Regions from separate parts of the Streptomyces sp. TLI_053 genome, predicted to be linked through region 1. Evidence: predicted binding sites of a transcription regulator. Region 1 holds the regulator's gene; each other region holds the start of a gene.
What was found. The regulator HrcA, encoded in region 1, represses chaperone genes, less so after heat shock. The targets are predictions, from matches to a motif close to TTNGCACTCNGNNNNNCNGAGTGCNAA.

Region 1 (7,323 bases):
CCGCAAGCAGCGCGTCCCCGGGCCGGACCGCCGCGCCCGGGGCGGCCAGCGGCGAGTGCGCCCGGGGGTCGGAGGACTCCCCCGGCAGGATCCGCGCGACCCGCCACACCTCGCCGTCCCTGACCAGGTCCGCGCCGAGCAGGCCCTGCCGGCGGGCCGGCTCGGTGTGCACCCCGTGCGCCACCACGTACGCGTGGGAGGTGCCCAGCTCGCCGTGCACCTCCCAGAGCAGGTCCACCAGGTCGTCGTGCGAGCCGAGCCGCTCCACCAGCGGCCGGTAGCGGGCCAGCACCCCGGCCCAGTCCACCCCGCCGAGGTCGGGACGCCAGAAGTTGTCCCGCATCAGCCGGCCGTTCTCGTCGTACATCTGCCGCCACTCGGCCGCCGGGTCGACCGTCACTCGCAGCCGGTCCAGGTCGACGTCGATCTCGTCGTCCTCGCCGGACGCCTTGTGGTCGGCGGGCACGATCCGCAGCTCGCCCTCGTCCAGCACGGCGAGCCGGGTGCCGTCGCCGCTCACCGCGAACGCGTCCAGGCCGTCCACCAGCTGCTCCGCCCGGCGCTTGCGGAAGTCGAACCGCTCCAGGGTCGGCCGCGGGCGCTCGTCCTCCAGCGAGGCGGCCTCGTCGCCCAGCTCGCCGACCAGCGGCAGCCTGGTCCACAGCACGCCGTCCTTGGCCGCCCGCAGGACGCCGAAGCGGCCGCCCTCCACCGGGAACGGCACGATCCGGTCGGCGATGCCGTCCAGGTCGACCCGGGTCGCCGGCGGCACGTCGGCCGCGCCCTCGTCGCCGTCCGCCCGGCGGCCCTTCGGCTCGTCCTCCTCCCCGCCGGCCGTCCGGCCCGCCCGGCGCGGCCCGAACGGCGACGGCGTGTCGGCGGCCAGCGTGATCAGGTACGGGCGGCAGCCGTTGGGGAACGACAGGTCGAAGACGTGCGAGTCGTACACCGGGTCGAAGCTGCGCACCGACAGGAACGCCAGGTGCCGGCCGTCCGCGGTGAACGCCGGGGAGGTGTCGACGAACCGCTCCGGGGTCGCCTCGGAGACCGTCCGGGTGGCCAGGTTGGCCAGCACGATCCGGCGCAGCGACCACGCCCCGAGGGTCGGCTGCGACCAGGCCAGCCAGGCCGAGTCCGGGCTGAACGCCAGCCCGGAGACCTCGCCGTCGGTGCTGTGCGCCAGCTCGTGCACGGCGCCGTCGGCCAGGCCGACCAGCAGGACCCGGCCGTCGTGCGCGCCGACCGCGAGCTGCTTGCCGTCCGGGGAGACCAGCAGCGAGCGGACCCGGCCCAGCTGCCCGGCGGCGAGCCGGCGGCGCTCGGCGCCGAGCACCGCGGGGGCGTACTCGATCGCGTCCTCGCCCTCGGCGTCGGTCACCCAGACCACGCCCTGGGCGGCGTCCTCACCGGCCGGTCCCGGCACCACCCGGGCCAGCCGGCCGCGGACGCCCGGCGTCTCGTCCAGCACCCGGGCCGGTCCCTCCCGGTGGGTCAGCCAGTGCACGGAGCCGCGCACCACCACGGCCCCGGCCCGCCCGGTGCGGTCCGGGGCGGCACCCTCCAGCCAGTGCGCGGCGGACACCGGGCGGGGGCGGCGGCCGGTGCGCGGGCCGGCCGGGCGGACGTCCAGGCGGCGCGGCTCGGCGCCGTCGAGGTCCTCCAGCAGCCACAGGTCGCCGGCGCTGTGCCAGACCACCCGGCTCCCGTCGGTGGTGGCGGTGCGGGCGTAGAAGCCCTCCGGGGAGATGCCGTGCCGGCGCAGGTCGGAGCCGTCCGGGAGGCTGGAGTACAGCGCGCCGACACCCTCGTGGTCGGAGAGGAAGGCGATCCGCCCGCCCACCCACAGCGGCGACTCGATGTGCCCGGCCAGGTCCTCGTGGACGCGCTCGAAGCGGTCGGTGCCGATCCACAGCCGGCCGGTCCGGCCGCCCCGGTAGCGCTTCCACCAGGCCGGCTCGGTGGCGTAGGCGGAGACCAGCAGCACCCGGTCGCCGCCGGGCTCGAAGGCCAGCCCGCCGACCGGGCCGTACGGCAGCCGGGCCGCCTCGCCGCCGTCCAGCGGCACCGCCCGCGCCCAGGTGCGGCGCAGCGAGGCCTGCCCGGTGGCGGTGGTGGCGATCGGCCGGCCGTCGGCGGTCCAGCCGCGCAGCTGGGTCTGCGCGTCGCCCCAGTGGGTCAGTCGCCGGGACGGCCCGCCGTCCACCGGGGCCACGTGCACCTCCGGGGCGCCGTCCCGGGCGGAGGTGAAGGCGACGTGGCGGCCGTCCGGGGAGAACATCGGTCTGCGGACCGGACGGTGGTCGGCGGTCAGCCGCCAGGCCCGGCCGCCGTCCAGCGGGGCGAGCCACACGTCGTTCTCGGCCACGAAGGTGATCAGGTCGCCGTGCAGGTGCGGGTGGCGCAGGTAGGCGCCCTCGGGGGTGCTCTCGGGTTCGCTCACGCTCGCCACCCTAGGCAGGCGGGAGCGCGGCGCGCCCGCAGTTCGCGGTCCGCGAACCCCCACGGGGGACGCCGGTCCCGGGCCCGGCCGCCGGTGCCGGGCCCGGCGGCCCGTACGGCCCGGCGGCGGCCGTCAGGCCCAGCGGCCGGTGCGGCCCAGCAGCAGCGCGCCGGCCGCGACCCCGGCCGTGGAGGTGCGCAGCACCGAGGGGCCCAGCCGGAACGGCTTCGCGCCGTCCTCGGCGAAGGCGGCCAGCTCCTCCGGGGAGACGCCGCCCTCCGGGCCGACCACCAGCACCAGGTCCCCGGTGTCCGGCAGGACCGCCCCGGCCAGCGGCTCGGAGCCCTCCTCGTGCAGCACCGCGGCGAACGCGGCGCCGAGCAGCACCGGGGCCAGCTGCCGGGTCGTCATCACGTCGCGGACGACGGGGAAGCGCAGCCGCCGGGACTGCTTGCCGGCCTCGCGCGCGGTGGCCCGCCACTTGGCGAGCGCCTTGGCGCCGCGCTCGCCCTTCCACTGGGTGATGCAGCGCGAGGCCGCCCAGGGGATCACCACGTCCACGCCGACCTCGGTCATGGTCTCCACCGCCAGCTCGCCCCGGTCGCCCTTGGGCAGCGCCTGGACGACGACGATCCGCGGCGACGGCTCCGGCTCCCGGCGCACGGCCGTCACCGCCACGTCGATCGCGTCCTTGCCGTGCACCGCCGCGACGGTGCCGTCCGCGCCGAGGCCGAGGCCGTCCGTCAGGGTGACCGCCTCGCCCGGCTCCAGCCGCTTCACCGCGGCCGCGTGCCGGCCCTCCGGCCCGTCCAGGCGCACCGTCGCGCCCGGCGCGGCGGCGGCGATCCGCTCGGGGTCGGCGAAGAACACGGGCGCGGTCATGCGGGGAACCTCCGGGGTGGGAACGGGAACGGGAACGCGAAAGGGGTGCCGAGGAAGCCTCGGCACCCCCGCGCGGGACGGCTACCGGCCGTTGAAGGCGTCCTTCAGCCGGGAGAACAGCCCCTGCTGCCCGGGCGCGAACTGGCCGGACGGCCGCTCCTCGCCGCGCAGCACCGCCAGGCGGCGCAGCAGCTCCTCCTGCTCGGCGTCGAGCTTGGTGGGCGTCTGCACCTCGACATGCACTATCAGGTCACCGCGGCCGCCGCCGCGCAGGTGGGTGATGCCGCGGCCGTGCAGCGGGATCGACTGGCCGGACTGGGTGCCGGGCCGGATGTCGACCTCCTCGATCCCGTCCAGGGTCTGCAGCGGCACCTGGGTGCCGAGCGAGGCCGCCGTCATCGGGATGGTGACCGTGCAGTGCAGGTCGTCGCCGCGCCGCTGGAAGGTCGGGTGGCTGGTCTCGGCGATCTCGACGTAGAGGTCGCCGGCCGGGCCGCCGCCGGGGCCGACCTCGCCCTCGCCGGCCAGCTGGATCCGGGTGCCGTTGTCGACCCCGGCCGGGATCTTGACGGTCAGGGTGCGCCGGGCGCGGACCCGGCCGTCGCCGGCGCACTCCGGGCACGGGGTCGGCACGACGGTGCCGAAGCCCTGGCACTGCGGGCAGGGGCGCGAGGTCATGACCTGGCCCAGGAAGGACCGGGTGACCTGGGAGACCTCGCCCTTGCCGCGGCACATGTCGCAGGTCTGCGCGGAGGTGCCGGGCGCGGCGCCCTCGCCGCTGCAGGTGGTGCAGGTGACGGCGGTGTCGACCTGGAGTTCCTTGGTGGTGCCGAACGCGGCCTCCTCCAGGGTGATCTCCAGCCGGATCATGGCGTCCTGGCCGCGCCTGGTCCGGGAGCGCGGTCCGCGCTGGCCGGAGGCGGCGCCGAAGAAGGCGTCCATGATGTCGGAGAAGCCGAAGCCCGCCGCGCCCGCGCCGAAGCCGCCCGCGCCGCCCCCGCCGTTCGGCGAGAGCGGGTCGCCGCCGAGGTCGTAGACCTGGCGCTTCTGCGGGTCGGAGAGCACCTCGTAGGCGGCGTTGATCTCCTTGAACCGCTCCTGCGTCTTCGGGTCCGGGTTGACGTCCGGGTGCAGTTCGCGTGCCAGGCGCCGGAACGCCTTCTTGATCTCGTCCTGCCCCGCATCCCGTCGGACGCCGAGTACCGCGTAGTAGTCCGTGGCCACCAAATGCTCCGCTTGTTCCGCCTGTGTGAGTGCTTGCGACTTCGGGCGCCGTCAGCTGTCCGACGACGACCGTTCCTACGACTCGGCCAGAATCTGGCCCACGTACCGTGCCACCGCTCGCACCGCCCCCATTGTGCCCGGGTAGTCCATCCGGGTCGGACCGATCACCCCCAGTTTGGCCACGCTCTCGTCGCCCGAACCGTAACCGACCGAGACGACCGAGGTGGAATTCAGCCCTTCGTAGGCGTTCTCCCGCCCGATCCGGACCGTCATCCCGGCGTCCGCGGTCTCACCCAGGAGGCGGAGCAGGACGACCTGCTCCTCCAGTGCCTCCAGCACCGGCTGGATGGTCAGCGGGAAGTCGTGGCCGAAGCGGGTCAGGTTGGCCGTGCCGGCCAGCATGATCCGCTCCTCGCGCTGCTCGGCGAGGGTCTCGAAGAGCGTCGCCAGCACCGTGGACACGGTCGGCCGGTCGGCCGCCTCGAACTGCGCGGGCAGCTCCTCCAGCAGCCCCGGGACGTCCGGGAGCCGCTGTCCGGCGGCCCGGGCGTTGATCCGGCCCCGGAGGTCCGCCAGCACGGTCTCGCCGACCGTACCCGGGCAGTCCACCAACCGCTGCTCGACGCGGCCGGTGTTCATGATCAGCACCAGCATCACCTTGGCCGGGGCCAGCGCCACCAGCTCGATGTGCCGCACCGTGGAGCGGCTCAGCGAGGGGTACTGCACCACCGCGACCTGGCGGGTCAGCTGGGCGAGCAGCCGCACCGTGCGGGCGACCACGTCGTCGAGGTCCACCGCGCCGTCGAGGAAGTGCCGGATCGCCCGCCGCTCGGGCGCGCTCATCGGCTTGACCTCGGCCAGCTTGTCGACGAACAGCCGGTAGCCCTTGTCGGTGGGGATCCGCCCGGCGCTGGTGTGCGGCTGGTGGATGTACCCCTCCTCCTCCAGCGCCGCCATGTCGTTGCGGACGGTCGCCGGGGAGACCCCGAGGTTGTGCCGCTCGACCAGGGCCTTGGAGCCGACCGGCTCCTCGGTGCCCACGTAGTCCTGGACGATCGCGCGAAGCACCGCGAGTTTGCGGTCGTCGAGCTGGCGGACCTCACCGGCCATGGGCACGCACCTCCGTCTTCACGCGTTGTCCGTTGTGACACACCGTCGTGGCATGTGTCCGTGTTCGAGCTGTCCGGTCCGACCCCGAGGGGCCCGGCCTTGGCACTCTGAACACACGAGTGCCAGAACCGTACCTGCCAGTGTAAGGCCCGGGTCCGACGGCAGGAACGGCCCGGCCGGGGTGATCCTGCCCGCAGTCCGCGGCGCGCGGGTGATGCCGCGGGGCCCGCCCGGTGGCAGCATCGGAAGCGGACGGCGAACGGAGGAGCAGAGATGTCGAGCTCGGGCCAGCACACCCGCTTCGCCCCCGACCGCGGCCTGACCGGCCGCATGGTGGGGACGATGTTCCTGATCGGGCTGCTGTACGTGGGATTCACCGGTCTGCTGATCGTGCTGCTGCGCGGCGCCTGGCCGATCGTCGTGCTGATCTCGGGCGGCCTGTTCGTCGCCCAGTTCTGGTTCAGCGACCGCATCACCGAACGGGCGATGGGCGCCCACCGGGTCACCCCGGAGCAGTACCCGCAGCTGCACGGCGCCGTCGACCGGCTCTGCGCGCTCGCCGACATGCCCAAACCCCGGGTGGCGGTCGCCGACAACGACATGCCGAACGCCTTCGCCACCGGCCGCAACCCGCAGAACGCGGTGGTCTGCGTGACCACCGGCCTGCTGCGCCGGCTGGAACCCGAGGAGCTGGAGGGCGTGCTCGCCCACGAGCTGTCCCACGTCGCCCACCGCGACGTCGCCGTGATGACGGTGGCCGGCTTCCTGGGCGTACTGGCCGGCGCGATGACCCGGATCGCCGTGTACGGCGGCTTCATGGGCGGCGGGCGCAACAACAACGACTCCAACGCCGCGATCGCCGCCCTGGTGATCCCGCTGGTGTCGATCGCCGTCTACGCGATCAGCTTCCTGCTGACCCGGCTGCTCTCCCGCTACCGGGAGCTGGCCGCCGACCGGGCCGCCGCCCAGCTCACCGGGCGGCCCAGCGCGCTCGCCTCGGCGCTCACCAAGGTGACCGGCCAGATCGCCGCCATCCCGACCCGGGACCTGCGCCAGTCGCAGGCCTACAACGCGTTCTACTTCGCGCCGGCCCTCAGCGCCCGGGAGGCCGCCACCCAGCTGTTCTCCACCCACCCGTCGCTGGAGCAGCGACTGGCCCAGCTGGCGAAGATCTCCTCCGACCTCGGCCGCTGAGCCGCCCGTCGCCCACGCCGCTCCCATCCCTCCCCGCACCGCACCGCACCGCACCGTTCTCCGACCGGAAGGACCGCCGTGGGCATCCTGGACACGCTGTTCGGCCGCACCAAGCCCGTCAAGCCCGACCTCGACCAGCTGTTCGGCGTACCGTCCGCCGCCCTCACCCTGGAGGCCGCGGCCGGCTTCCGGCCCACCGGACTCGGCTCGGTCTGCTTCGCCTCCGTCGAGGGCGGCGCCTTCGACGAGGTCGAACGGCAGGTCCGGGCCCTGCTCGACGCCGACACCGAACGCGGCGGCGTCCCCGTCGAGGCCTCCCGGGACTCCTACGGCTACTCCTGGCTGCTCGCCCGGCACGAACCCGGCGAACTGCCCGCACTGGTCAACGACCTGCACGCGGTCAACAGCGAACTCGAGGCGCACGGCTTCGGCCCCCAGCTGCTCTGCTCCCTGGTCGGCTTCCGCGACGCCGA
Region 2 (7,323 bases), 940 kb from region 1:
ACCGTCGCGATCAACACCGGTGACGGGCTCAAGACCCTCGACGCGGTCGCCGAGTCCGGCATGACCGCCGTCATCCGGCCGACCCTGGACGCCTTCCGGGGCGCCGGCCTCGCTTCCGACTGACCCCTCCGCCCACCCAGCGCCCGTAGTAGCTAGGAGACCCCCATGAGCGCCAACGTCCGCATCCCGACCATCCTGCGCACCTACACCGGCGGCGTCAGCGAGGTGCCCGCCGAGGGCGCCACGCTGGCCGAGGTGATCGCCGACCTGGAGCGCAACCACGCCGGGATCGCCGCGCGGATCCTCGACGACACCGGCAAGCTGCGCCGTTTCGTCAATGTCTACGTGAACGACGACGACGTGCGGTTCGCCGAGGGCCTGGAAACGGGGATCAAGGACGGCGCGAACATTTCGATCATCCCGGCGGTCGCCGGCGGGTGATCCGCGGGCGGTCCGTTCCCCCCGGGGCGGGCGCGTCGCCGACGGCCGTCCGCGGCACGGAATTCCGTGCCGCGGACGGCCGTGCGCATTTTGGCGGGAATATCTTCGGTCCCGGGCGGAGTAAAGTGTCGCTGGACCGGGAACAGGGCGCGCCCGTCACCCTGGTCCGGGAACGAATCCACCGCACCGCCACCACCGCCGGCCCGCGTCCGGCGGGAGCCGGGACGGGCCCGGGACCTGGATACATGTCAGGCCGGTGTCAGAATTCTGGCGGGGATTTCTGGTAATACGTCCGCTATGTCCGGCGGAGAATGCAGGGCTTTATCCCGATTGCGCCCGTCCTGTCCCACGGCGCCGCGGGTGAATTCCCCGCCATTGACCCTGTTGCAGAGGGCGTCGATCCGGATACATTCAGCCGCGGTCGACGCAATCGCCCGTTCGCCGGATGCCGTTCGGCGTCATCGGGAGGATTGTGGCGTGCGCGGCTGCGCCCAGGGGGGGTTCCCCGGGCCGGCCTCCAACCAGACCCGGGCCCGCAGACCTGCGGGCGCGTGAAGGGCCAGCACAGCACTAGGGGAGTTCGGAATGGCTCAGGGCACCGTCAAGTGGTTCAACGCGGAGAAGGGTTACGGCTTCATCGCGGTCGACGGTGGTGCGGACGTCTTCGTCCACTACAGCGCGATCCAGATGGACGGCTACCGCACCCTTGAGGAGGGCCAGCGGGTCGAGTTCGAGATCTCTCAGGGGCAGAAGGGTCCGCAGGCGGACATGGTCCGCGCGGCGGTCTGACCTTTCCGACACCCGGGAGCTCTGCTCGGCCCATCGGCTGGCGCACCTCTTGATTCTCACGGCGGGCCCGTGCGACCTCGGTCGTACGGGCCCGCCGTCATGTCCGCCGTCATGTCGGCCGTCGCGGCCGTCGTGATGTCCGCCGTCGGGCCCGGGGCCGGGCTCCCGGGGGCCGGCCGCGGGGCGCGGCGTTCCGGTCGGATCCGGCCCGGTCGGAGGCGGTCGGGGACGGCTCCGGGCGGGTGCGCGGCGCGGGTGGCGCGGCTCGCGGATTGCCCGATTGGGCTTGCACTCACCCACCCGGAGTGCTAATCATTGGCGTTAGCACTCACAGCTTGAGAGTGACAGCGGACCGGGTCGGTGAGGCCCCAGGGAGCGGTAGGGGAATGGACCCCCGCACACCAGGGCCGTCCGTCGCGGGCACCCCTTGGTCCGAGCAGTCGACCGTGTCCCGGAGGACCACTTCTGATGGCCAAGATCATCGCCTTTGATGAGGAAGCTCGCCGCGGCCTTGAGCGTGGCATGAACCAGCTTGCCGACGCAGTGAAGGTCACGCTCGGCCCCAAGGGCCGCAACGTCGTTCTGGAGAAGAAGTGGGGCGCCCCCACGATCACCAACGACGGTGTCTCCATCGCCAAGGAGATCGAGCTCGAGGACCCGTACGAGAAGATCGGCGCGGAGCTCGTCAAGGAGGTCGCCAAGAAGACCGACGACGTCGCGGGTGACGGCACCACCACCGCCACCGTGCTGGCCCAGGCGCTCGTCCGCGAGGGTCTGCGCAACGTCGCCGCCGGCGCCAACCCGATGGCCCTGAAGCGTGGCATCGAGAAGGCCGTCACCGCCGTCTCCGACCAGCTCCTGGCCCAGGCCAAGGACGTGGAGACCAAGGAGCAGATCGCCTCCACCGCCTCCATCTCGGCCGCCGACACCCAGATCGGCGAGCTCATCGCCGAGGCCATGGACAAGGTCGGCAAGGAAGGCGTCATCACCGTCGAGGAGAGCAACACCTTCGGTCTCGAGCTCGAGCTCACCGAGGGCATGCGCTTCGACAAGGGCTACATCTCGGCCTACTTCGCCACCGACCTGGAGCGTATGGAGACCTCGTTCGAGGACCCCTACATCCTGATCGCCAACTCCAAGATCGGCTCGGTCAAGGACCTGCTGCCGCTGCTGGAGAAGGTCATGCAGAGCGGCAAGCCGCTCGTCATCATCGCCGAGGACGTCGAGGGCGAGGCCCTGTCGACCCTGGTCGTGAACAAGATCCGCGGCACCTTCAAGTCCGTCGCCGTCAAGGCCCCGGGCTTCGGCGACCGCCGCAAGGCCATGCTCCAGGACATCGCCATCCTCACCGGCGGCACCGTGATCTCCGAGGAGGTCGGCCTGAAGCTGGAGAACGCCGGCGTCGACCTGCTGGGCAGCGCCCGCAAGGTGGTCATCACCAAGGACGAGACCACCATCGTCGACGGTGGCGGCGACAGCGAGCAGGTCGCGGGCCGGGTGAACCAGATCCGCGCCGAGATCGAGAACAGCGACTCGGACTACGACCGCGAGAAGCTCCAGGAGCGCCTCGCCAAGCTGGCCGGCGGCGTGGCCGTCATCAAGGCCGGCGCGGCCACCGAGGTGGAGCTCAAGGAGCGCAAGCACCGCATCGAGGACGCCGTCCGCAACGCGAAGGCCGCCGTCGAGGAGGGCATCGTCGCCGGTGGTGGCGTCGCGCTGCTGCAGGCCTCGGTCGCCTTCGACAAGCTGGAGCTGGACGGCGACGAGGCCACCGGTGCCAACATCGTCAAGGTCGCGCTCGAGGCCCCGATCAAGCAGATCGCGACCAACGCCGGCCTCGAGGGCGGCGTCGTGGTGGAGAAGGTGCGCAACCTCCCCGCCGGTCACGGCCTGAACGCCGCCACCAACGAGTACGTCGACCTGGTCGCCGCCGGCATCATCGACCCGGCCAAGGTCACCCGCTCCGCGCTGCAGAACGCCGCCTCCATCGCGGCGCTGTTCCTCACCACCGAGGCCGTCATCGCCGACAAGCCGGAGAAGGCCGCCGCGGCCGCCGGCGGCGGCATGCCGGGCGGTGACATGGACTTCTGATCCTGATCGCTTCGATCGGATCGGCAGGTCTTTCGTCCGCGAGGGCGGTTCCCCGACGGGGAGCCGCCCTCGCGGCGTTCCCGGGGTCGTTCCCCGGGGCGTTCCCGGGGCGCCTTCCCGGGGTCGGGGGTCGGGGGTCCCGGGTTTCCGGGCGTTCTTGGGAGACTGGACGGATGGCTACGACAGACGACATCGAGACGGCGCTGCACACCGCGCGGGCGCTGATCCTGGCCGACCTGACCGCGCGGGACGCCGCCGACCCCGCCGTGGTGTCCCTGGTCGAGCAGGCCGTGACGCACCGGCGCTGGTGGCTGGAGCAGTGGCCGGACGGCGTCGAGTACGTCCTGGGCCTGGTCGCCCAGGACGTCCAGGACGCGCTGCTGGAGAGCCACGGCCGCTGGCCGCTGTGCGCGGACTGCGCGGCCGACGGCGACCCGCACGCGCTGGGCGTGGAACCCGAGCTGGGGCCGGAGCCGCACTGGGTGTGCGGCAAGCGCGGCGCCGTCGTGGCGGCGGTGGGCGAGCTGTAGGGCGCGTCCCGGCTGCCGGCCGGGCCTCAGCCGCCGGTCCTTCCTCCTCCGGGCCGCCGTCGCACCTCCGGGTGCGGCGGCGGCTTTTTCGTGCCGACGGGAACCACTGGACTGCATATGCAGTCCAACGACATATATAGTCCGTCCGAGTCCTTCTTTCGGCAATGAGTGGGGGAGACCCATGTCCCAGCCAGATCCGGCCCGTCCGGTCCTCGAACTGCGCGCCGTCACCCGGACGCACGGGCACGGCGAGGCCGAGGTGCATGCCCTGCGCGGCGTCGACCTGGCCGTGCGCCCCGGCGAGTTCGTCGCCGTCATGGGGCCCTCCGGCTCCGGCAAGTCGACCCTGCTGACCCTGGCCGGCGGCCTCGACCGGCCCAGCGGCGGGCAGGTGCTGGTCGAGGGCGTCGAGCTCGGCGGACTGAACCGGACCCGGCTGGCCGCCGTGCGCCGCCGCTCGGTCGGCTACGTCTTCCAGGACTACAACCTCGTCCCGGCGCTGACCGCGGCCGAGAACGTCGCGCTGCCGCGCGAACTCGACGGGGTGTCCGCCCGGACCGCCCGCCGGGAGGCCCTGACCGCCCTGCGCGAGATGGGCATCCCCGAGCTGGCCGACCGCTTCCCCGAGCAGCTCTCCGGCGGCCAGCAGCAGCGCGTCGCGATCGCCCGGGCCTTGGTCGGCGACCGCCGGCTGGTCCTGGCCGACGAGCCCACCGGCGCGCTCGACTCCGCGACCGGCGAGGCCGTGCTCGCCGTGCTGCGGGCCCGCTGCGACGCCGGCGCCGCCGCCATGATGGTCACCCACGACCCCCGCCACGCCGTCTGGGCCGACCGCGTGGTCGTCCTGAACGACGGGGCCGTCGTCGACGGGGGCGTCGGGCAGGCCGCGCACCCGCTGCTCGCCGGCGGGAACGGGGGACGGCGATGAAGCTCTCCGCCCTGCGCGTCGCGCTGCGCATCGCCCGCCGCGACGCCCTCAGGTCCAAGGGCCGCAGCGCCCTGGTGATCGCCATGGTCGCGCTGCCGGTGCTCGGTGTCACCGGCGCCGACATCGTCCACCGGAGCGGTTCGCTCACCCCCGCCGAGCGGGTCGAGCGGCTGATGGGCGGGGCGGACGCCCTGGTCACCGCCCACCGCCCGGGCCGCTCCGTCGAGCAGGCGCCGTTCGCCGAGGACGGCGTCCGGGTGCTGCCGGAGGCCCGGACCGACCCCGCGTCCGCTCCCGCGGCCGCCGGCGCGGCGACCTCGGCCGAACTGCTGGGCGGGCTGCTGCCGTCCGCCGCGGTGCTGGTGCCGGCCACGCCCGGGCCCGAGGTCAGCACCTCGACCCGGGAGGGGCTGTTCACCACCTCCACCGCCGAGGCCGATCCGGCCGATCGGGTCTGGTCCGGACGGCTCGACCTGGTCGAGGGCCGGGCGCCCGCCGCGCCCGACGAGGCGGCCGTCACCCGGGCCTTCCTCGACGAGGCCGGACTGCGCCTCGGCGACTCCACCACGGTCAAGGGGCTGGAGCGGACGCCGTTCCGGCTCACCGGTGTGGTCGAGCACCCGGGGGACCTCGGGAAGGTGGAACTGGTCGCCCGGCCCGGCCGGCTGATCTCCCCGCTGGCCGCGGCGGCCGCCGCCGCTCCGGACGCTCCCGGCGGACCGGTCGCCGCGGGCCGGGACGAGGGCGTCCGCGCCGAGCAGTGGCTGGTCCGGCTGCCCGTCGGCGCCGGGCTCGACTGGACCGCCGTCCAGAAGCTCAACCGGTACGGCTTCACCGTGACCTCCCGGGCGGTCGCCCTCGACCCGCCGCCGGCCTCGGCCGTCCCCTACGACGCCGACCGGTGGGTCTCCCCCGGGAGCGACAACCGGACCGTCGTCCTGGTCACCGTGATCGGCATGGCGCTTCTGGAGGTCACCCTGCTGGCCGGCCCGGCCTTCGCGGTCGGCGCCCGGCGCTCCCGGCGGCAGCTGGCCCTGGTCGGCGCCGCCGGCGGCCACCGGGGTCACATCCGCGCCATCGTGCTCGGCGGCGGACTGGTGCTCGGACTGGCCGGGGCCGCCCTCGGGGTGGCGCTCGGCACCGGCCTGGTCGCCGCGCTGCGGCCCTGGCTGGAGGGGGCGGGCGGCAGCCGCTTCGGACACTTCGCGATCGCACCGCTCGACCTGCTGGCGATCGCCGCGGTGGGCGTGCTGACCGCGCTCGCCGCCGCCGTGCTGCCCGCGGTGCAGGCGGCCCGCCGGGACGTGGTGGCCGGCCTCACCGGCCGCGACTCCGTCGCCACGCCCGGCCGCCTGCTGCCGGTCGTCGGCCTGCTGCTGGTCGGCGCCGGTGCGGCGTTGGCGTTGTACGGCGCCGGGACGTACCAGAGCGGCACCATGCCGGTGCTCGGCGGGCTCAACAAGCGGGCGCTCTCGGTGCTCGCCGGTGCGGCCACCGCCGAGGTCGGCATCCTGTTCTTCACCCCGATGCTGATCGCCCTCTTCGGCCGGCTCGCGGGCCGGCTGCCGCTCGGCCCCCGGCTGGCCCTGCGCGACTCGGCCCGCCACCGCGGCCGGACCGCGCCGGCCGTGGCCGCCGTGATGGCCGCCGTCGCCGGAGCCGTCGCCGTCGGCGTCTACAGCACCGGCACCGAGGCCCAGGAGCGCGCCTCCTACCGGCCGACGGCTCCGACGGGCGCCGTCGTGCTGGACGCCCCCGCCTCTCCGGGCAGCCCGGAGACGGTCCGGCTGCGCCGGGCCGTCGAGCAGGCGCTGCCGGACCTGGGCACCCGTGCCGACGTCCAGGACGTGACCTACGTGTTCTGCGACAACTGCTCCAGCACGGTGCAGGCCAAGGGCGCCGGGGCGCGTCCGGAGTTCGGCAACGCCGGGAGCCGGGTGCTGTCCGGCGACACGACGGTCCTGCACCACCTGTTCGGCGTGCGGGACCGGGCGGCCGAGGAGGCCCTGGCCGCAGGTCGGGCGGTGGTCTTCGACCGCGCCTTCCTGAACGACGGCCGGGCGACACTGACGATGCAGGGCGCCGCCGGCGGACCGGTCCTGCCCGGACAGGTGCCGGGGACGGAGCGGATCGAGGTCCGGGTCGAGGCGGTCCTGGCGGAGAACCCCGACGCGGCCCGGTACGGGGCGGTGCTGATGGGCCCGGAGGCGGTGCGCCGGGCCGGACTCACGCCCAGGCCCAACGGCTCGGTGTGGCGCCCCGAGGTCGCTCCCGACCGCAAGGCGCAGCAGCGCGCCGAGGCGGCCGTGGCCCGGCTCGTGCCGCACGCCCAGCTGACGGTGGAGCGCGGATACCGGCCGAAGGGGGACATGAACACCCTGGCGCTCGGCGGGTTCGCCGTGGTGGTGGTGCTCGGTGCGGCGGCCGTGGCCACCGGGCTGGCGGCCGCCGACTCGCGCAACGACCGGGCCACGCTGGCCGCGGTGGGTGCGCCGCCGCGGACGAACCGGATCCAGGCCGGGCTGCAGTGCACGCTGATCGCCG
Region 3 (7,323 bases), 600 kb from region 1:
GTCCCCGAGATCGCCAGCCGCGCGCACCTGGAGGCGATGGTCCCGACCATCCAGCGCGCCCTGGACACCGCGGGCGTCAGGGCGAGCGACCTGGACGGCATCGCCGTCACCGCCGGACCGGGCCTGGCCGGCGCGCTGCTGGTCGGCGTGAGCGCCGCCAAGGCCTACGCGTGGGCCCTCGACAAGCCGCTGTACGGCGTCAACCACCTCGCCTCGCACATCTGCGTGGACCAGCTGGAGCACGGCCGGCTGCCCTCCCCGACGATGGCCCTGCTGGTCTCCGGCGGGCACTCCTCGCTGCTGCTGAGCGAGGACATCACCACCGACGTCCGCCCGCTCGGCGCGACCATCGACGACGCCGCCGGCGAGGCCTTCGACAAGGTGGCCCGGGTGCTCGGCCTGGGCTTCCCCGGCGGCCCGGTGGTGGACCGCAGGGCCCGCGAGGGCGACCCGAAGGCGATCGCCTTCCCGCGCGGCCTGACCGGCCCCAAGGACCCGGAGTACGACTTCTCCTTCTCCGGGCTGAAGACCGCCGTCGCCCGCTGGGTGGAGGCGAAGCGCCGGGCCGGCGAGGAGGTGCCGGTGGCGGACGTCGCGGCGTCCTTCCAGGAGGCGGTCACCGACGTGCTCACCCGCAAGGCCGTCAAGGCCTGCAAGGACAACGGCGTCGACCACCTGATGATCGGCGGCGGCGTCGCGGCCAACTCCCGGCTGCGCGAGATGGCCCAGCAGCGCTGCGACCGCGCCGGCATCCGGCTGCGGGTGCCGCGTCCGGGCCTGTGCACCGACAACGGCGCGATGGTCGCCGCGCTCGGCAGCGAGATGGTCTGGCGGGACCGCGCGCCGTCCTCGCTCGACCTGTCGGCGGACTCCTCGCTGCCGGTCACCGAGGTCCACGTGCCGCACACCGACTTCCACGGACAGGCCTACCAGGCCCTGACCGGGCAGCAGCGGTGAGCGCCACCACCGCCGCGATGTGGGAGGCCAGGGCCGCCGACGGCCGGGCCGCCGAGCTCTCCGACTGGGTCCGGGGGACGGCGCTGCCCGCGCTGCGGGGCTCGGCCGGGCTGCTCCGGACCGAGCTGCTCACCGCTTCCGGGGACCGGGTGCTGCTGATCACCTGGTGGTCCGGCGCGCCGGTCCCGGTGCCGGAGCCGCCCGCCGCCCTGCTGGGCCGTCCGGTGCACCGCTGGTCCTTCACCAGCGAGCATGTGGAGTAGCCGCTCGTAGCCGTTCGCACGTCCGGGCGGGAACCGAACGCCGGGCCGTTACCGTGCTAGCGATCGAGGTCGCTGAACGGGAGCGGGGAGCACGGCGCGGTGAACAGGCACGTACGGAGCAGGACGACGGTGTACGCGGCGGGGGCGCTCGCCCTGCTGGCCGCGGCCACCGGGTGCACGAGCGACGCCGGCAGCGGCGCGGCCTCGGCCGCGCTGGTCCCGGCGAGCGGTTCCCCGGCGGGCGGTGCCGCGGCGGTCCCGTCCCGGTCCGCGGGCCCGTCGCCGACCGCCTCCCCGACCGCCTCCCCGACCGGGGGCGGCCCCGCCGCCGGGGACGCCGCGGCCTGGGCGAAGTGGCACCTCGCGCCGCTGCCGCCGGCGCCGCCCGCACCCGCCGACAAGCCGGTGAAGCTCGCCCGGACCGGGCCGGTCCCGGTGTTCAGCGAGGTGAAGACCTCCGACAAGGTCGTCTTCGTCACCATCGACGACGGTGCCGAGAAGGACCCGAAGTTCGTCGAGATGCTGACCGACCTCAAGGTGCCGGTGTCGATGTTCCTGACCCGCGACATCGTCAAGGACGACTACGGCTACTTCAAGCGCCTCCAGGCCCTCGGCAACCACGTCCACAACCACACCGTGGACCACGCCCAGCTGAGCAAGGTGCCGCCGGAGAAGCAGAAGTCCGAGATCTGCGACGCCCAGGCTGCGCTCACCCAGCAGTACGGCACCCCGCCGCTGCTGTTCCGCCCGCCGTACGGGGACGGCGCCAACACGCCCGCGCTCAACACCGCGGTGCAGCAGTGCGGGCCGAGGGCGGTCGTGCTGTGGCGCGAGTCGATGCAGATCCACGACATGCAGTACCAGGCCGCGGACAATAAGCTGCGGGCCGGCGACATCGTGCTCGCCCACTTCCGGGGCCCGAAGGACCTCAAGGGCGAGACGATGACGCAGATGTTCGGCGAGCTGCTGGCCCGGATCCAGGAGCAGGGCTTCGCGGTGGCCCGGCTGGAGGACTACATCGAGGCGCCGGCCGCCTGAACGGCCGCGGCCGGTCCGGTGACGGGGTGGCCGAGCATCATCAGCGGGCCGTTGTCGGTGCGGCTGAGGACCACCGTGACGGAGTTCGGACCGCTGGGACGCAGCTGGCGGCGCAGTTCCTCCGGGGTGATCGCCATTCCGCGCTTCTTGATCACCACCGTGCCGACCTTGCGCTCGCGCAGCAGCGCCTTGAGCTTCTTGATGTGGAACGGCAGGACGTCGGTCAGCTCGAAGGCGTGCGCGTACGGGGTGTCGACCAGCTCGTCGGAGGTCAGGTAGGCGATCTTCGGATCGATCAGCCGCCCGTTCACCAGCCCGGCCACCTCGGCGACCAGATGGGCGCGGATCACGGCGCCGTCCGGCTCGTACAGGTAGCGGCCGACCGGTCCGGCCGGGGGGTCGGGCAGATCTCCGCCGGTGAGGCCGGCCCGCTGCGGCAGCAGGGTGGCGCGGTGCGGGTGCCCGGCCCGGGTGCCGAACCAGAGCACCGCCTCCTTGACGTCGCCGTGGTCCGAGACCCACTCGGCCTCGGCGTCCTCCGGGACGGCCTCGTGCGGGATGCCGGGCGCCACCTTGAGCGCGCCGACGGGGGCCCGGCGGCCGGCCTCGATCGCCCAGGAGAGCGGCGGGGCGTACGCCTCGGGGTCGAAGACCCGGCCGCGCGCGGTGCGCCGGGCGGGGTCGGTGAAGACCGCGTCGTAGCCGGTGACGTCGACCCCGGCGACGTCCGCGCAGCGCACCTCGACCAGGTCGGCCAGGCCCAGGGCGGCGGCGTTGGCGGCGAGGGCGGCGCAGGCGGCCGGGTCCCGGTCGACGGCGAGCACCTCGATGCCGGCCCGGGCCAGGGCCAGCACGTCGCCGCCGATGCCGCAGCAGAGGTCGGCCAGCCGCTTCACCCCCAGCCCGGCGAACCGTGCGGCCCGCCACTCGGCGACCTCGCGCCGGGTGGACTGCTCGACGCCGTTGGGCGTGAAGTACATGAGATCGGCGTCGGCGCCGAACTTGGCCCGGGCCCGCTGCCGCAGCCTGGCCTGCCCGAAGGCGGCCGACACCAGCTCGGCGGGGTGCTCCTTGCGCAGCCGGGTGGCGAGTGCCAGCTCCTCCTCGGGCGCGAACTCGCGCAGTTCGGCGAGCAGGGCCTGGCCCCGCTCGGTCAGCAGGGCCCGCAGGTCGTCGTTCTCCACCCGCCCATTCTCCCCGGTCACGGGCGGGCCCGGGCCGCGGGCCCGCGGGCGGGAGCGCGCGGTCGACGGGTGCGTCCGGCGGGACCGGTCCGCGTGGCGTTGGCACTCTGGTTGACTGAGTGCTAACGGCGGCCTATGGTCATCACTAGCACTCACCACCGGGGGAGTGCTAACGCGACAATGCGTGTCTGACCCCCGCGACGGCAGATCCGTGAGTTCGCCCCTACCCGTTAGAAAACCCCGTAATCTCCGAAGGGGAGCTCGGACGTGACCACCAGCAGCAAGGTTGCCATCAAGCCGCTCGAGGACCGCATTGTGGTCCAGCCGCTCGACGCCGAGACCACCACGGCCTCCGGCCTGGTTATCCCGGACACCGCCAAGGAGAAGCCCCAGGAGGGCGTCGTCCTGGCTGTCGGCCCGGGCCGCTTCGAGGACGGCCAGCGTCTGCCGCTCGACGTCGCCGTGGGTGACATCGTCCTGTACTCGAAGTACGGCGGCACCGAGGTGAAGTACCAGGGCGAGGAGTACCTGGTGCTCTCCGCGCGCGACGTTCTCGCCATCATCGAGAAGTAAAAAGCGTTCAGCCACGCCCCGGATCCGTGTCCCTAGTGACAGGGGCCGGGGCGTGGCTGTTGGTTCACGTAGTCGAGCGGCCCGCGACGGCCGCACCCCGAAGGAACAGGAAACATGGCGAAGATCCTGCAGTTCGACGAGGACGCCCGCCGCTCGCTCGAGCGCGGTGTCAACAAGCTGGCCGACACCGTCAAGGTGACCATCGGCCCCAAGGGCCGCAACGTCGTCATCGACAAGAAGTTCGGCGCCCCGACCATCACCAACGACGGTGTCACCATCGCCCGTGAGGTCGAGCTCGACGACCCGTACGAGAACCTTGGCGCGCAGCTCGTCAAGGAGGTCGCCACCAAGACCAACGACGTCGCGGGCGACGGCACCACCACCGCCACCGTGCTGGCCCAGGCCCTGGTCAACGAGGGTCTGCGCAACGTCGCCGCGGGCGCCGGCCCGGCCGCCCTGAAGAAGGGCATCGACAAGGCCGTCGCCGCCGTCTCCGAGCACCTGCTGTCGGTCGCCCGCGAGATCGAGGGCAAGGACGACGTCGCCGCCGTCGCGAGCCTCTCCGCCCAGGACACCCAGGTCGGCGAGCTGATCGCCGAGGCGATCGACAAGGTCGGCAAGGACGGTGTCATCACCGTCGAGGAGTCGAACACCTTCGGCGTGGAGCTGGACTTCACCGAGGGCATGCAGTTCGACAAGGGCTACCTGTCGCCGTACTTCGTCACCGACGCGGAGCGGCAGGAGGCGGTCCTCGAGGACCCGTACATCCTGATCAACCAGGGCAAGATCTCCTCCATCCAGGAGCTGCTGCCGCTGCTGGAGAAGATCCTGCAGGGCGGCACCTCCCGCCCGCTGCTGATCATCGCCGAGGACGTCGACGGCGAGGCGCTGTCCACCCTCGTGGTGAACAAGATCCGCGGCACCTTCAACGCGGTGGCCGTCAAGGCCCCGGGCTTCGGCGACCGCCGCAAGGCGATCCTCGGCGACCTGGCCGTCCTCACCGGCGGCACCGTGATCTCCGAGGAGGTCGGCCTCAAGCTCGACCAGGCCGGTCTGGACGTGCTGGGCTCCGCCCGCCGCGTGACCGTCACCAAGGACGAGACGATCGTCGTCGACGGCGCCGGTGACTCCGAGGCCGTGACCGGCCGCGTCGCCCAGATCAAGGGCGAGATCGCCAACACCGACTCGGACTGGGACCGCGAGAAGCTGCAGGAGCGCCTGGCCAAGCTGGCCGGCGGCGTCTGCGTCATCCGCGTCGGTGCCGCCACCGAGGTGGAGCTGAAGGAGCGCAAGCACCGTCTCGAGGACGCCATCTCGGCGACCCGTGCCGCGGTCGAGGAGGGCATCGTCGCCGGTGGTGGCGCCTCCCTGGTGCACGCCGCCAAGGTGCTGGACGGCGGCCTGGGCCTGTCCGGCGACGAGGCCACCGGTGTCGCGGTCGTCCGCAAGGCGCTGCACGAGCCGCTGCGCTGGATCGCCCAGAACGCCGGCCTGGAGGGTTACGTCATCACCTCCAAGGTCTCCGAGCTGGAGCTGGGCCAGGGCTACAACGCGGCCACCGGCGAGTACGGCGACCTGGTGAAGGCCGGCGTCATCGACCCGGTCAAGGTCACCCGCTCCGCCCTGGAGAACGCCGCCTCGATCGCCTCCCTGCTTCTCACCACCGAGACCCTCGTGGTGGAGAAGAAGGAGGAGGAGGCCGACGCCGGTCACTCGCACGGCGGCCACGGCCACTCGCACTGAGGCCCGAAGCACTGACCGGAGGCCCGGTCCGCGCCCCGCTGGGGGTGGCGGGCCGGGCCTCCGGCGTTCCGGCGCGGACCGTGCCCGGGGCGGCCGCGACGGGGTGTTCCATCCTTCAACTATCAGTTGAATTTTGCTTGTTGCAAAGAATGTCTTATATCTTGGGGGCATGATCGAGGCCCGCCACCTGCGCGTCCTGCGTGCCGTCGCCCGCACCGGCTCCTTCTCCGCCGCCGCTCGTGAGCTGGGCTGCACCCAGCCCGCGATCAGTCAGCAGATGAAGGCGCTGGAGAAGTCCGTGGACACCCCGCTGGTGGTCCGTTCGGGCCGCGGGATGCAGCTCAGCGAGGCCGGCCGGGTGCTGCTCAAGCATGCCACCGGAATCCTCGCCGGGCTCTCCGCCGCGGAGGAGGAGGTCGCCGCGATCGCCGGACTGCGGGCCGGCCGGGTCCGGCTGGTGTCCTTCCCGACCGCCAGTTCCACCCTGGTGCCACCGGCCGTCGCCCGGCTGCGGGGCACCCATCCGGGGGTCCGCGTGTCGCTGGTCGAGGCGGAGCCGCCGGAATCGCTGGCGATGCTGCGCGGCGGCGAGTGCGAGGTCGCCCTCGCCTTCCGCTACCCGCAGACCCCCGGTTCCACCGCCGCGCCGCTGTCCGCGCCCGCGCACGGCACGCCGCGGGAGGCGCGCGCCGAGGCCAATCTGGAGGCCCAGCAGCTGAGCGCCGGTGCCGACTGGTCCGACCTGGTGGCGACTCCGCTGCTGGACGACCCGCTGGTCGGCCTGCTGCCGGCCGGGCACCGGCTGGCCGGGCGCGGCGGACCGGTGGAGCTGGCCGAGCTGGCGCAGGAGCAGTGGATCGCCGGCTGCCCGCAGTGCCGGGGCCACCTGGTGGAGCTGTGCGCCGGGGCCGGCTTCGAGCCGCGGATCGACTTCGCCACCGACGACTACCCGGCGGTGGTCGGGCTGGTGGCGGCCGGCCTCGGGGTGGCGGTACTGCCCGGGCTGGCGCTGGAGTCGGTGCGCCCGGACGGGGTGGCGACGGTGGCGGTGCACGCCGCCTCGGGGGCGCCGGCGGTGCGGCAGGTGGTCGCGCTGACCCTGCCGGACCTCGCCGAGGTACCGGCGGTGGCGCTGATGCTGGAGCGGCTGTCCGGGGCCGCGGCCGGCCGCTGACGCCGCCGCCCCGCCCGGCCGCCGCGGGGGCGGGCCGCCGGGCGGGACCCGGCCGACGGGGCCGGGCTCCGGACGGAGGTCACCCGGAGGGGTCGGGGGGCGTGCGGGGGCGCGGGGGAGGCCGGAGCGGGTCGACGGGGGCGACGAAGGCGACGGAGGCCGTAGGACGCCGGTGGAGACCGGTGGAGGCCGGTGAAGAAACGTTTCTTCTCGCCGGCGCGGAACCGGCCGCCTACTGCTGCGACACGCCCGGAGCGACCAGCGGCACCTCCACCAGGCGGTGGCGCGAGCGGCCCATCAGCTCCTCGCGCTCGTCCTCGGTGAGTCCTCCCCACACGCCGTACGGCTCGCGGACCGCCAGGGCGTGGGCGGCGCACTCGGTGCGGACCGG

Region 2: the regulator HrcA is predicted to act here: its motif matches at 1,516-1,542, upstream of groL (chaperonin GroEL).
Region 3: the regulator HrcA is predicted to act here: its motif matches at 3,542-3,568, upstream of groES (co-chaperone GroES).

Annotation. Positions count from the first base shown of each region.
Region 1 is NZ_LT629775.1:6,293,831-6,301,153, reverse strand. Features, by position in the region: gene BLU95_RS26025 (S41 family peptidase) at 1-2,440, opposite strand, end outside; gene BLU95_RS26020 (16S rRNA (uracil(1498)-N(3))-methyltransferase) at 2,573-3,322, opposite strand; gene dnaJ (molecular chaperone DnaJ) at 3,404-4,546, opposite strand; gene hrcA (heat-inducible transcriptional repressor HrcA) at 4,622-5,656, opposite strand; gene htpX (zinc metalloprotease HtpX) at 5,930-6,850, shown strand; gene pspAB (PspA-associated protein PspAB) at 6,929-7,323, shown strand, end outside.
Region 2 is NZ_LT629775.1:5,353,160-5,360,482, forward strand. Features, by position in the region: gene thrC (threonine synthase) at 1-123, shown strand, start outside; gene BLU95_RS21790 (MoaD/ThiS family protein) at 166-441, shown strand; gene BLU95_RS21795 (cold-shock protein) at 1,027-1,230, shown strand; gene groL (chaperonin GroEL) at 1,699-3,321, shown strand; gene BLU95_RS21805 (DUF8819 family protein) at 3,495-3,851, shown strand; gene BLU95_RS21810 (ABC transporter ATP-binding protein) at 4,033-4,779, shown strand; gene BLU95_RS21815 (FtsX-like permease family protein) at 4,776-7,323, shown strand, end outside.
Region 3 is NZ_LT629775.1:5,694,180-5,701,502, forward strand. Features, by position in the region: gene tsaD (tRNA (adenosine(37)-N6)-threonylcarbamoyltransferase complex transferase subunit TsaD) at 1-957, shown strand, start outside; gene BLU95_RS23445 (hypothetical protein) at 954-1,220, shown strand; gene BLU95_RS23450 (polysaccharide deacetylase family protein) at 1,320-2,258, shown strand; gene BLU95_RS23455 (class I SAM-dependent methyltransferase) at 2,234-3,442, opposite strand; gene groES (co-chaperone GroES) at 3,710-4,015, shown strand; gene groL (chaperonin GroEL) at 4,130-5,758, shown strand; gene BLU95_RS23470 (LysR family transcriptional regulator) at 5,928-6,932, shown strand; gene BLU95_RS23475 (WhiB family transcriptional regulator) at 7,165-7,323, opposite strand, start outside.